DNA from 4 places in the Pseudoalteromonas sp. NZS71 genome. Region 1 is predicted to be linked to each of the others. Evidence: predicted binding sites of a transcription regulator. Region 1 holds the regulator's gene; each other region holds the start of a gene.
The links. Region 1 encodes LexA, which represses DNA repair genes until DNA is damaged. Its sites were predicted from a motif close to TACTGTATNNNNATACAGTA; they were not measured.

Region 1 (3,218 bases):
AGCATTTGCGGTAATTTGTATTTTAGTTGGCGGTTCAAATGGTCGGCCTGTTATGCCATTGAAGCTTTGCTGCTCGTTATTACTAAAGACAGTAATAAGTGGTGTAGTTAAGAAGTTCTCAAAAATTATTTGTGTTGGATTAGCCACCTGAGAGGCAATATCGTCAAGGGAGGCAACATAATCAGCCTGCGTAAATGGGTTATTAAGAGTACGTGTTGCAAGATGCTCCCCATGAACTTTATCAAGAGGGATTGCACTCATAATTAAACCACCTAGTAACCATGCTAAAATTTGTAGTGCTAATAAATATCCTAACCATTTATGTAACTTGCGAGCATGTTTAAATATTTTTTTATTCATGTTTTAGGCTTATTATTTTTAGAAGCTAGTTTATTACATTAATGGGATAAGTTGCTGCGACATTTTGTCGCAGTTTAAACTATAGCTTACTGTAATCATTTAAAAATAAAAAAGATTACACTTAAATTCCTAACATGACTTATCTGTTTAATTGAGCTGAATGTTTGATATCCAGCTAGCTTTAAATGCTAAAAAATACTTAAAAGCTGCGAAATATCCATATAAAGTGGTTAATAGAGCATAGTTGATTTGGTATAACGGTAAAACTGCGTTAAAGTTTGCAATGAAATTATTAGAGGATAAATACGAAACGATGTCGGAAATTCAATTTTTAAATGTAGATCTTGAGCTTGAATCAAAGCAAGATATTAGTTTGCTAGTGGCGGACTTGAAAAAAGTCGCGACGATTTTACATTATGACAAAGACGAATACCGTCAACTAGCGCGTATTGAAGCTACAGGTGAGGTGAGCACACCTGATAAAGCCATAAACCATATATGTGAGCTTATTGAATCGTGTTCGCGTAACGCGCTAAAGCAATGGTTAAGCTGTTCACGTAGAACGTTTGATATTGGTTTTGAATCAGGGACTTCTCCTAAGTGCTTTAATCAAGCCTTAGATGCAGATACATTATTGCGTATATCTGCGATTGGTGCGGGTATGGAAATTACCATTTACCCAATCGAAAAGTAACTATCTTCGCTCTACGACTGCTGCGGTCATTTTTGATACGCAGCACAGCTCATTGCGGCTATTTGTAATTTTTATTTCCCATACTGAACTACGTTTACCAATATGAAACGCTCTTGCCGTTGCTGTTAAAGTGCCGTTGCGAGATGCTTTTAAATGACTTGCGCTAATCTCCTGCCCTACACAGTAAAATTTAGTAAAATCGACAACAAAGTTAGCGGCATAGCTGGCAACTGTTTCGGCAAGTACAACGTTAGCACCGCCGTGAACCATCCCCATTGGGTTATGATGCTCAGGAATTGCCGGCATTGTGGCAACCAGATAATCATCGCCAATTTCTGTGACTTCTATCCCCATAGTTTTCATTAATGTTCCTTGGCCATTAATGCCTTGTTCTAACTGCTTGCACAGCTCTAAGGTGATGGGCTGGTACCAAATACTCATAATGTCTCCTTTGCATTTTTAATCATTTATAAACTTAGCTTTAGTTATATCCCTAAAATGTACACAAGTGAAATTACTTTAGCTATTTTAAGGCTTAATTTAAATTTGCGATTTTTATTTAACTGTATATACTCACAGTTAAATGTACTGTATGGAAAACCAGTTGTATGCGACCATTAACGAACCGCCAAGCTCAAATACTCGAACTAATTAAAGTTTTTATTAAAGACACTGGTATGCCTCCTACACGTGCTGAAATAGCGCAAACATTAGGTTTTAAAAGTGCCAATGCTGCTGAAGAACATTTAAAAGCACTTGCTAAAAAAGGCGCAATTAAAATGAAACCAGGTGCAAGCCGTGGTATTCAGTTAATTGAAGAAGAAGAGCCAGAACAATTAGGTTTACCGCTTATAGGGCGTGTTGCTGCTGGTTCACCTATTTTGGCGCAAGAGCACGTTGAAAGTCACTGCAAAATCGATCCATTAATGTTTAAACCGGCTGCAGATTTTTTACTACGCGTTAACGGTATGAGCATGAAAGATATTGGTATTATGGATGGTGATTTACTTGCTGTACATCGTACTCAAACCGCTGAAAACGGGCAAGTTGTTGTTGCCCGCCTAGACGAAGACGTAACTGTAAAACGTCTTGAGAAAGCGGGTCGTAAAGTATTACTTCATGCTGAAAACGACGATTTTGAATCTATTGAAGTAGATCTTGAGAATGAGTCTTTTAATATTGAAGGCTTAGCCGTTGGCGTTATAAGAAACGCTGATTGGATGTGACTTTAAAAATAGCTTTTAAACAAGCAGTTTTATAAATGCGTACTAATTAGTACGCATTTTTGTTTTAAAATTTGTACTAAAAAATAGGGCGTAAACAGCCCACTGACTATTTAAGCTGTAAACTTTTTTGCACTTATATTTTCCTCCTCCGAATGCGTTAAACCCCTTTGTTTTGCTCATATCTTGAACTTCCTGTTGCCCAGTTGATTACCGATTTTTTATTAATTATTCAATATCACCTGATTGTTTTTTATACTAAAACTTGCTTGTTGTTCGTTTTTTAGCTAATTGTTAATGTGCTGAGCTAATAATAACTCACAGCTTTTTAGTTTTGAGAACACACAATATACACAAACTCGTTGTTGGCGCAGCAAAACCAATCAATATTAAATAAGATTGGCTAAAAAAATAAAAATAACGAATTGGCGTTTAAGCCGTATGCCTCTTCGCTTTGCATTCGCAATAGCATCAAAGGAGCCGTCACATGGGTAAACTGACCTCTACCTTGTGGCTTATATTATGTGTTTTTTCGCACCCAGTTTTGGCTAACAGCCAATACAATATGCGCAAAGGCGTAACCGATATAAGCAATAATGTATATCAGCTGCACATGACCATATTTATAATATGTTGTGTGATTGGGGTGATAGTGTTCGCAATTATGTTTTGGGCACTTATTCATCACCGCAAATCTAAAGGGGCTGTACCTGCCCAATTTCACGAAAGCACTAAAGTAGAAATACTTTGGACTGCAATCCCGTTTGTTATTTTAATTGCTATGGCAGTACCAGCCACTAAAACCCTAATTGCAATGGAAGATGCCAGCAAAGCTGATCTCACTATTAAAATTACAGGCTCGCAATGGAAATGGCATTATGAATATATGGGTGAAGATGTAGAGTTCTACTCTATTTTATCTACCCCGCAAGATGAAATCG
Region 2 (3,218 bases), on a different contig from region 1:
TTACGTCAACTGCAATGCTTGAGCCTTTAAATAAATCAACGCAGTAATCAGCAAAACGTGGTGGAGCCATACGCTCAGGTTCGGTGCCACACAAGTCACGCGCGGCATATTGGCCTGCAGCAATTGCATTAACAGCTTTGATTGTTTGCTCGCTTGCGCCAACTAAACCAATTTGAGTAATAGGTTCAATACTTTCACCGTGATATTCACGCGCTTCTAATGGCTGCCATAAGGCTTGGCAAGCGCCTAAATAAGCAACTTCTAAAGCATGCAGATAACGGCTATCGCCATTTAAATTTGGTAAAAATAATGCAGGGTTAACACTACCCGACGCTTTTGCTTCGTTAATTGCTAATTTAGCAGCATCAAAATAACGACGCACGTCGTCGTAATCTCTATTTAACGGACCCGTTGGCGCAAGTACAACGCGTTTGTTTTCAATCACTAATAAAGTAACTTGTTTACCAATACGAGAATCAACTTTTGCTTGGTCTAAAATAGCATCACGTAATGAGTTATTTGGTAATAGAGAAAAGTCATCACTAATAATAATAAGCGCATCATGAGATGTGCATTCAAGGCTTGCACTAACCGCTTGAGGGTATGCCATAAATAAAGTCCTGTTAGAAAACATAAGCCCCTATTATCGTCGATTTAAATATTGAAGACCAGCAAGGTGAGATGAGCTAATTATACAACTTGCCAATAAATGGCAACTTGGGGTTACAGGCTTTACAGCTTAATCGAGAATACTCAGTTGGAAGTTTTGTTCTGGCTCGCTTCTAATGCCAACGCCTATGCCAAGTAATCTTACAGGTTGTTGTAGCCCTCGTTGATAAGCCTTAGTAAGGAGTTGAATAAATATTTCTGTGTTTAGCTCGTGGTATGCCTGATCGGCTGAGGTTACTACAAAATTTGCAAACTTCACTTTAACACTCAGCTTATTAGTACGGTTTTGTAATTGCTGTTTATTTAGCCTTAAAACTAATTCGTCTAACAATTTTGGCAGCTCATCTAAGCACTCTTGCAAACTTGTTTTATTGTATTCGTAGGTATGCTCAACACTCAGCGACTTTCTGATGCGATCTGTTGATACTTTACCAACATATTCACCTGCACATTTTTGATAAAGCGACACACCAAAATTACCCACATGTTGCTGCATCCAGTTAACGCCTTTTTCACGTACATCCTTGCCGGTATATAAGCCTTTTAAATTTAGCTTTTCGAGCGTTACTTTGCCCACTCCTGGAATTTTCCCCAGCGGTAATTGCGCTAAAAAGTCATCGACCTCATCAGGCAAAACGACAAATTGACCATTCGGTTTTTTTTCGTCGCTGGCTATTTTGGCAATAAATTTAATCGGTGCAATACCTGCTGATGCAGTGAGCCCTGTAGCATTGTAAATATCGGCTCTTATTTGCTGTGCAATAAGTGTGGCACTGCCTTTACATGCGGTGCTGTCTGTTACATCTAGGTAGGCTTCGTCTAAAGAAAGAGGCTCAACTAAGTCTGTGTAGCGGCTAAATACTTCACGTATTTGATTTGAAGCTTCTTTGTATACAGCCATGCGCCCAGGGACAATAACTAAATCGGGGCATAATTGTTTAGCATGATAGTTCGACATAGCCGATCGTACGCCATATTCTCTAGCTATGTAGTTAGCGGTTGAGAGCACGCCTCGTCGGCTATTGCCTCCAATAGCAAGCGGTACACATGCAAGTTTTGGATTATCTCGCATTTCTACTGCTGCATAAAAGCAATCCATGTCTATGTGAATAAACTTCTTCATCACCACAACAATAACTGGTTATTTATACAGTCATTATTATAGAATCAAATGTGATAAGCAAGCCTAGGGCCTGTTTATCTTTCGAGGTTGAATTTGCAGCAGTATGTTTGGTATTTAGGCAAGGCAGAGCCTATGTAGTGTGGTTATTCCCCATAAATAGGCGATAACGTAGCACAAATGCCAAACATACGCTGCCCGAAGGGTTCTGCCTAGGGGCAATTTACTCTTTGTTGCTCGGTTTTTACTTAGCCCACTAGGTCACAAACCTCGCGCCGCGATTAAATAGCCCCTAGATTGAACAAATTTTAATCCTGAAAGGTCAACAGGCCCTAGTTAGCGATTAAAAAAAGCGCTTATTGCCTTCTTGCTCTTTATAACCGCGCAACCAAAACATAACCTCGAAAAAAAAACCCGCTAACATTAAAATAATAGCGCCTGATTCGTTACCCATTGCGTAACAGGTAAAAGAGGCTATAAAAACCAAACAAGCTAAGGACCAATTAATTATATTCTGCATATTTTTACCTTTGTGTGTTTTTATGTTTGTCTGTGTAATTTAACTGTAGACCTAAAATTAAATAGGTACAATCATCTTATAAAAAAACATGCCATTAATTACCTTGAGCTCGTAACCCCATGTTGATAATCTAAGTACTTTAAAATTAAGGGCCAATAAATAATGCAAACGTTTAAAGATCAGCACCCTATCCATACCGACATCACCGTAGCGTGGGCTGATATGGATGCACTACAACACGTAAATAATGTAGTGTATTTACGTTACTTTGAAATAGCCCGAATCGACTTCTTAAATAAAATAAATCTGTTCGATACAATAAGCCCTAATGGCGTGGGCCCGGTAATAAGCGAAAATAACATTCGTTATAAACGCCCAGTTACATTCCCAGATACGCTTACAGTCGGTGTTACTATTTCTGATATAAAAACAGACCGATTTGTTATGAATTACACCGTATTTAGTCACGCACAAAACGCTATAACAACAACAGGCACTTCAAAAGTGGTTATGTTTGATTTTGAAACAGGCCAAAAAGCCCTCATTGCAGAGCCTCTTTTATCGGCGTTAGTTAGCTACTCTCAAGACGAGCAATAAGGAATTCTCATGCAATACAGCCCACTTGGCAGCAGTGGTATTAACGTTTCAAGAGTATGTTTAGGCAGTATGACTTGGGGTAAACAAAATACTCAAAGCGATGCTGATGAACAAATAGCCTACGCGTTAGAGCAAGGCGTAAACTTTATTGATACAGCCGAAATGTATGCAGTACCGCCCTCTCCAGAGACCTATGGTAAAACTGAGGAAATTATTGGCAATTGGCTATCGCGTAATCAGCAAAAGCGCAGCGATGTGGTACTTGCTACAAAAATTGCAGGCAATGGATTATCGTGGGTACGTGATGGTGGC
Region 3 (3,218 bases), on a different contig from region 1:
AAAAAGCGTGATGGGCTATGGTATTTTTCTTGCCCGTATAAGCGGCGACTCTCAGCATGGCTAATGTATAACTTATCCATTGCTCGTGTCATGCCTACATAACAAAGGCGGCGCTCTTCTTCTAAGCGGCCAGACTCTTCGTTACTTTGCTGAGAAGGGAACATGCCCTCTTCTACGCCCACCATAAACACTAACGGAAACTCTAATCCTTTAGCTGAGTGAAGTGTCATCATTTGAACGGCATCTTCGTGCTCTTCTGCTTGTCCTTCACCTGACTCAAGTGATGTATGTGCTAAAAAGCCTTGTAAAGGCGAGCTGTATTCTTCGTCTTCAGGAAGTTCGTACTGGTCACATGCGCTAATTAGCTCTTCTAAGTTTTCTACGCGAGCACGGCCTTTTTCACCTTTTTCAGCTTGGTACATTGCCATTAAGCCTGAGGTTTGAATTGTGTACTTGGCTTGCTCATGCAAAGTTAGATCGCTAATTTTATCTTCTATTTGTTCAACTAGTTCTACAAACTTACTTACTGCACCAGAGGCACGACCAGATAAGTGCTGTTGTTCTACAATTGCTTTTGCGGCATACCAAAGCGGTAACGATTCTGCTCGTGCACAATCTCGTATATGGCTCAATGTTTTATCACCAATACCGCGTGCTGGCGTATTAATTACACGCTCAAACGCGGCATCGTCTTGACGATTACCTACTAGGCGTAAATACGAAAGCGCATCTTTAATTTCTTGTCGTTCGAAGAATCGCATACCACCATAAATACGGTATTTTAAGCCTTCTTGCAGCATGGCCTCCTCGAGTACACGAGATTGCGCGTTACTACGGTATAAAATTGCGGCATCTTGTAGGGCATTACCTGCATTTAACCAGCTTCGTAGTTTGCTACTTACAAAGCGTGCTTCGTCTAACTCATTAAATGCTGCATAAATAGAGATTGGCTCGCCGTCGTTACCGTCGGTCCACAAGCTTTTACCCATACGTTCTGAGTTATTTTGAATTAATGCGTTAGACGCTTTCAAAATAGTCGCTGTTGAGCGGTAGTTTTGTTCAAGACGAATGGTTTCTGCGCTAAAGTCAGTTAAAAAACGTTTAATGTTTTCGATTTTAGCACCACGCCAACCATAAATGCTTTGGTCATCGTCGCCTACAATCATAATGCTGTTAGTATCGCCAGCAAGTAATTTTAACCAAGCATATTGAATGGTATTTGTATCTTGGAACTCGTCTACGAGCATATGCGCAAAGCGTTGCTGATAATGACGCAGTAACGTAGGGTTATTTTTTAACACTTCGTAGCTGCGTAGTAATATTTCAGCAAAATCAACTAGGCCCGCTCTATCACAGGCCTCTTGATAGGCGGCATAAACACGCAGCATCATTTGCTCATTAATATCGTATGCTTGAATATCTTTAGGGCGAAGTGCTTCATCTTTTTTGGCGCTTATGTACCAGCCAAATTGTTTAGCAGGCCATTTTTTATCATCAATATTCATCGACTTTAATAAGCGCTTGATCATCCGAAGCTGATCGTCAGAGTCTAAAATTTGAAAGGCTTCTGGTAAATTAGCTTCACGGTGATGAGCACGTAAAATACGATGCGATAAACCATGGAAAGTACCAATCCACATGCCACCTACAGGCGCTTTTAGTGTTTCTTCAACGCGGCCACGCATTTCTTTAGCGGCTTTATTAGTAAATGTAACTGCAAAAATACTGTAAGCGGAGGCTTGCTCAACTTGCATAAGCCACGCAATACGATGAACTAACACTCGTGTTTTACCAGACCCAGCACCTGCTAATACCAGCATGTTTTGTAGTGGGGCTGCAACGGCATCGCGTTGTTTGTCATTTAAGCCATCGAGTAATTGTGAAACGTCCATCGTTACGCCTTTTTAATCAATATTGTGGGCAGTATAACAGGTGTTTTTGTTAGGCTAAATAAAATACTGTTTTTATAAACAGCTATTTATAAAATAGTGTTCAAAACGAGTAACTTGCTAATTAACTAAGCGAATAAAAAGCGTAAACGCATAACAAAAATTGCTAATTTGACCTAAAGTTAGCAAAATTTACTAACTCTCTAAATCTAGACTAATTTAACTATTTGATTTGTAAGCTTTAATAAATTGGCATAAAGTGTGTAAGTAAATAATTATAAAATCAAATAAATACAGAGGTTAGTATGGCAGATCAGGGTTCTGGCGGTAACGTAATCGCAGCATTATGTAATATATTTTTTCCTGGTTTAGGGCAGTTAGTGCAAGGGCGTATTTTAGCGGCTATATTTTTTGCACTCGCTATTATAATAAGTTACGCACTAATTTATGTGCTTGTAGGCTTTGTACTTGTGCCTATTATCTACTTATGGTCGATCATTGACGCAGCGCGTTATAGATCGCGAAGTTAACGGTTTTAAAGTTGAGTAAAATAGCGCCATGTGGCGCTATTTTACTTTATATGTCCTGTGGTTTACGGGCGTTTACGTATATAATTACGCAATCAAAGATTTACAGGCAAACCCTATGGAATATCAATTTATTCGCGACCCTATTAGTGGGCTACGTATTAAAATAAGCAGTGAACACGCTATTATTGGTCGCTGGCTAAACGAAGAAATAGGCAAAGACAAAGTAGCCATGGTACTAGCGCTTATTGCATCGGTAAGTTCAAGCTATGAGCCGCTAACACTAAAAGGCCAAGAAATAGATTTAATATTAACGAAAGACGAAGCATTATTTGAAGCCCATGCGCTTCATCAAGACAGCGAAGACCTAATAGCGTATCAGGATGACGATTTAGCGCTTGAAGAAAATGGTTTAAGTAGTGGTTGTGGCTTTGAAGATTTCATTGATTTAATTGATTCATGGCATGAGTTTACGACGTCACGATAAACATAATTAGCACACTAATAAAAATATACAGCAATGCACAATCAGCATTTTATCTGTATTATTACACCAACGAAAATTACGCCAACCAAAACGACAGGAATTGATATGTCTGCCAATTTAAACAAGCTAGTAGTGATGCTAGAAATGCAAAACGCCATGAATACTAAAGTACATGAGCAATGGTTTACTCAAGGGTTTGAATGGTACCGCGCTATTTGGGTTGAGTGTGCTGAAATGCTAGATCATCATGGTTGGAAATGGTGGAAAAAACAAACACCAGATACTGAACAAGTTATTTTAGAGTTGGTTGATATT
Region 4 (3,218 bases), on a different contig from region 1:
TCAAAATTAACGTTATGGGCTACAAAAATACTGCCTGCTAGTTTATCAATTAGTGGCTTTACAACCTCTGCAAATACGGGCGCGTTATAAACCATGCTGTCGCTAATACCAGTTAGTGACGTTATAAATCCGGGTATATGGCGCTCGGGGTTAACTAAGCTTGTCCAGGTATCAATTACTTTTCCGTGCTGTACTTTTACAAGGCCAATTTCGGTAATACGGTTACCGCCTTTTAAGCCGCCCGTGGTTTCTATATCGACCACACTGTAAATACGGTGTGGATCTACAAACCATTTAACCGCAGCAATGTGTACTGTAAAGCCCACATTTTTTAAATTATCAATAGTAGTTAATTGGTTGCGCCTAAGTTTGTCGCCCGGGGCTTTTACCTCTTCAAAATGTACTTGGCCATTATTGATAACCATTAAGTCGGGGTAGCCGTCTTTTAGCTGTAAATAATGTTTGCTCATAGCCGTTAAATGAGTAATTAATGCCTCAAGTGGGCTGTTTAAAATAAGCGCTTCTAGTGGCTCTAATAAATTGCTGCGCCATCTAAATAAGCCATTGGGCTGATCAAAGTATTGCGCTGCATTTTTGCATACCAAATTAAGTAATGCTTGCGGCGTTTGGCACTGTGCTAAGCGCTCATTTATCTGTGTTTGCTGCGCTTCATAAAAATTACCAAGCCTTAATACTTGCGGATAAATATCAAACTCATTGCATGGCGGATAAGGCGACTCCACAAATAACTCATGCCAAAATACTAAACCAAACAAACTTTGCCAAAGCGTGTTTTCGGTATTAAATACAGCCATACCTTGGCGAGTATAATAATCGTTTACGCCCTGCTCTACTTCACCTCGGTACAGCTCATCTATTTCTAGCACGCATTGGGTGTCGGCAAGCATGGCACTTAAACGCGAACGTGTTTTTTTATTAAACTTACGCATTAAAAAATCGTCAGCAAAATAAAGTAAATCATCAGTAAGTGGATTTTCGATAATGGCTTCTAATCGAGCTTTTACCCACTCTTTATTGCCAAGCCTGTATTGCTCTCTTATTTGAATTTCTTGTGCTTCGCTATCATCCACGCACCCTTCAAGCAAACTAAAAGCAAGTTCGCTATCAACTGTTTTTAGCTGCCTATAAAGCCTAACTAATAATTTATTTTTTAATACAACGGCAATGGCACCATGTGTAGCTTGCACTAAAACCTGCGACGCTAAAGCAGCATAGTCGCTCTCATCTGTAATGTTTTTAAATGCTAACCGGTAACGGTTTAGTAAATAGTTTGATTGCGCTTCTTCAAGTGTTTCAAAGCGTGACAAGCTCTCACTGTGCCCTTCGCGTGTAGCGGTTAAGCCTAAGTCTCGCATTACAAAACGATTTTGATGATTTACATCGCCGCTGCTTAGTTTGCCTGCAAATAAAAACTCAAAATACTCGTAGTAATCACTGCGGTTATTAATTACATACTGGCTATAAAGTGGCGCAAGCTCTTGTGGGCATGCTTTAAAAAACTCACGCGCAATATCCACCAGCGCGCCTTTACCGGCGCTCTTTTTAAAGCTTATTTGCTCGTCGTAATTACTTAGCAACTCAACCAAAGAAGGTTTGGTTAAGTGCGCTAAAAGCTGCGAATAATGCTGCTCGTTTGGCTCAAATAAAATATCGGCTTTTTTAAGCGTATAAATAGCCTGATGCGGTGATGTTATTTCTTCATAATTAAGCGATTGCGCCTGCACCAAATAAGGCTTTCGCGAGTACACACGCGCCAACATGCACTGGCTTTGTTCATCTAGCTGGTTAATTTTACTAATAAATTCACTATGTTTAGGCTCAAGTAAATGCATACATTTACTAGTTACAAACTCAATAAGCTCTCTAAAATGCGCTAAATAGTATTTTGCTGGTAATTCTTTTTTCATAATATCGCCATAACTGTATATAAAAACAGTATCTAGTATTTATGCTTATTATTCAATCTTAAACTTGTAACTAAAACACGTTATAGTGAGCTTATTAAAGCAAATTCATTAAAAATAAAGGACTTACCATGAGCGCGCATCCGCACGATGTTTTATCACTCAATAACGGCGCAAATATTATTTTTACGCCCTGCCCAGGCACAAAAACACAAAACCTAGCTGATTCAATCGCTACATTAAAGGCGGCTGGCACTCACATGCTGCTTTCACTTATGCCGCAAAAGGAGCTTGAAAAAAACAACGTAGAAACAATTAATAGCGAGTGCAATAAGCACGATATAACCTGGTTTCATTTACCTATAAATGACGACGAAGCACCCAAGCAACCTTTTACATCAAGCTGGAACACCCACAAAACCGATATATTACAGGCCATACAACACAAACAAACCATTGCCATACATTGCAAAGGCGGTACAGGCCGCACAGGGTTGGTCGCTGCGCTTATTTTAAATTCGGCAGGTTACACAAAAGAAGAAGTATACAGCCTAGTACAATGCATTCGCCCTAAAGCGCTTACTATAGAATTGCAAAAAGAGTACTTTGAGAGTTTTAGTCGGTAATAAAAAAGCTAGCGTAAAACAGCAAAGCTACTGATAGTTAAACGCCCATTAACTGGGTCGCAGGCATAACCATTAGACGCGTTTATATTACCGGAATGCAATAAGTTACTTGGGTATATAACTGCGCGATTTAGCTTTGCCTCTACTCTGTAAACTTGCTCAAACAAAGTTGTACTTCCATTTATATATTGTGGATTTTTATGAAGCTTTTGCGCCATGGCTTGTTGCTTAATAGCTTGCCTATAAAGCATAAGCCGCTCTTTTGTTATACGTTCATACCCTAAGGATTTATGCTTATAAAATGAAGTGCCACCATGAGTTTCATCACATAAAAAGTGCACCATAGCAAGTTGATTCATATTAGGTGTATCAAAATGAGGGAGCATTTGTATTGGCCTGAGCTTATCAGGCTCAGTGCATGCAATTGAAAAAGCAGAAAGAATTACATCAAACTCGCTTTTATCCGCCATATCAAAGTGCGAATTAATAATTGGCGCAAGCGCTTTTAACCGCTCGATATAACTAAGCGGTGCTGCTTTTCTTACTCCTGGGTAAAAATCACTTTCTTGTGCGCAAAACGATTCTCTAGCACTTTGAGAAAACACAGCAAAATTAATAAGCGCATCTACATTATTTACAAAATCATCAATAACAATAATTGGGGTTT

Region 2: the regulator LexA is predicted to act here: its motif matches at 1,805-1,824, upstream of dinB (DNA polymerase IV).
Region 3: the regulator LexA is predicted to act here: its motif matches at 1,957-1,976, upstream of uvrD (DNA helicase II).
Region 4: the regulator LexA is predicted to act here: its motif matches at 1,940-1,959, upstream of I6E85_RS12485 (exonuclease domain-containing protein).

Annotation. Positions count from the first base shown of each region.
Region 1 is NZ_JADYWS010000040.1:12,031-15,248, reverse strand. Features, by position in the region: gene I6E85_RS19255 (hypothetical protein) at 1-360, opposite strand, end outside; gene I6E85_RS19250 (hypothetical protein) at 674-1,054, shown strand; gene I6E85_RS19245 (PaaI family thioesterase) at 1,055-1,495, opposite strand; gene lexA (transcriptional repressor LexA) at 1,663-2,280, shown strand; gene coxB (cytochrome c oxidase subunit II) at 2,765-3,218, shown strand, end outside.
Region 2 is NZ_JADYWS010000002.1:2,645-5,862, reverse strand. Features, by position in the region: gene I6E85_RS01105 (leucyl aminopeptidase family protein) at 1-610, opposite strand, end outside; gene dinB (DNA polymerase IV) at 740-1,792, opposite strand; gene I6E85_RS01095 (thioesterase family protein) at 2,472-2,906, shown strand; gene I6E85_RS01090 (aldo/keto reductase) at 2,916-3,218, shown strand, end outside.
Region 3 is NZ_JADYWS010000053.1:3,742-6,959, forward strand. Features, by position in the region: gene uvrD (DNA helicase II) at 1-1,892, opposite strand, end outside; gene I6E85_RS20385 (hypothetical protein) at 2,195-2,419, shown strand; gene I6E85_RS20390 (YacL family protein) at 2,535-2,903, shown strand; gene I6E85_RS20395 (dUTP diphosphatase) at 3,009-3,218, shown strand, end outside.
Region 4 is NZ_JADYWS010000017.1:57,840-61,057, reverse strand. Features, by position in the region: gene I6E85_RS12485 (exonuclease domain-containing protein) at 1-1,928, opposite strand, end outside; gene I6E85_RS12480 (dual specificity protein phosphatase family protein) at 2,057-2,551, shown strand; gene I6E85_RS12475 (DUF6445 family protein) at 2,560-3,218, opposite strand, start outside.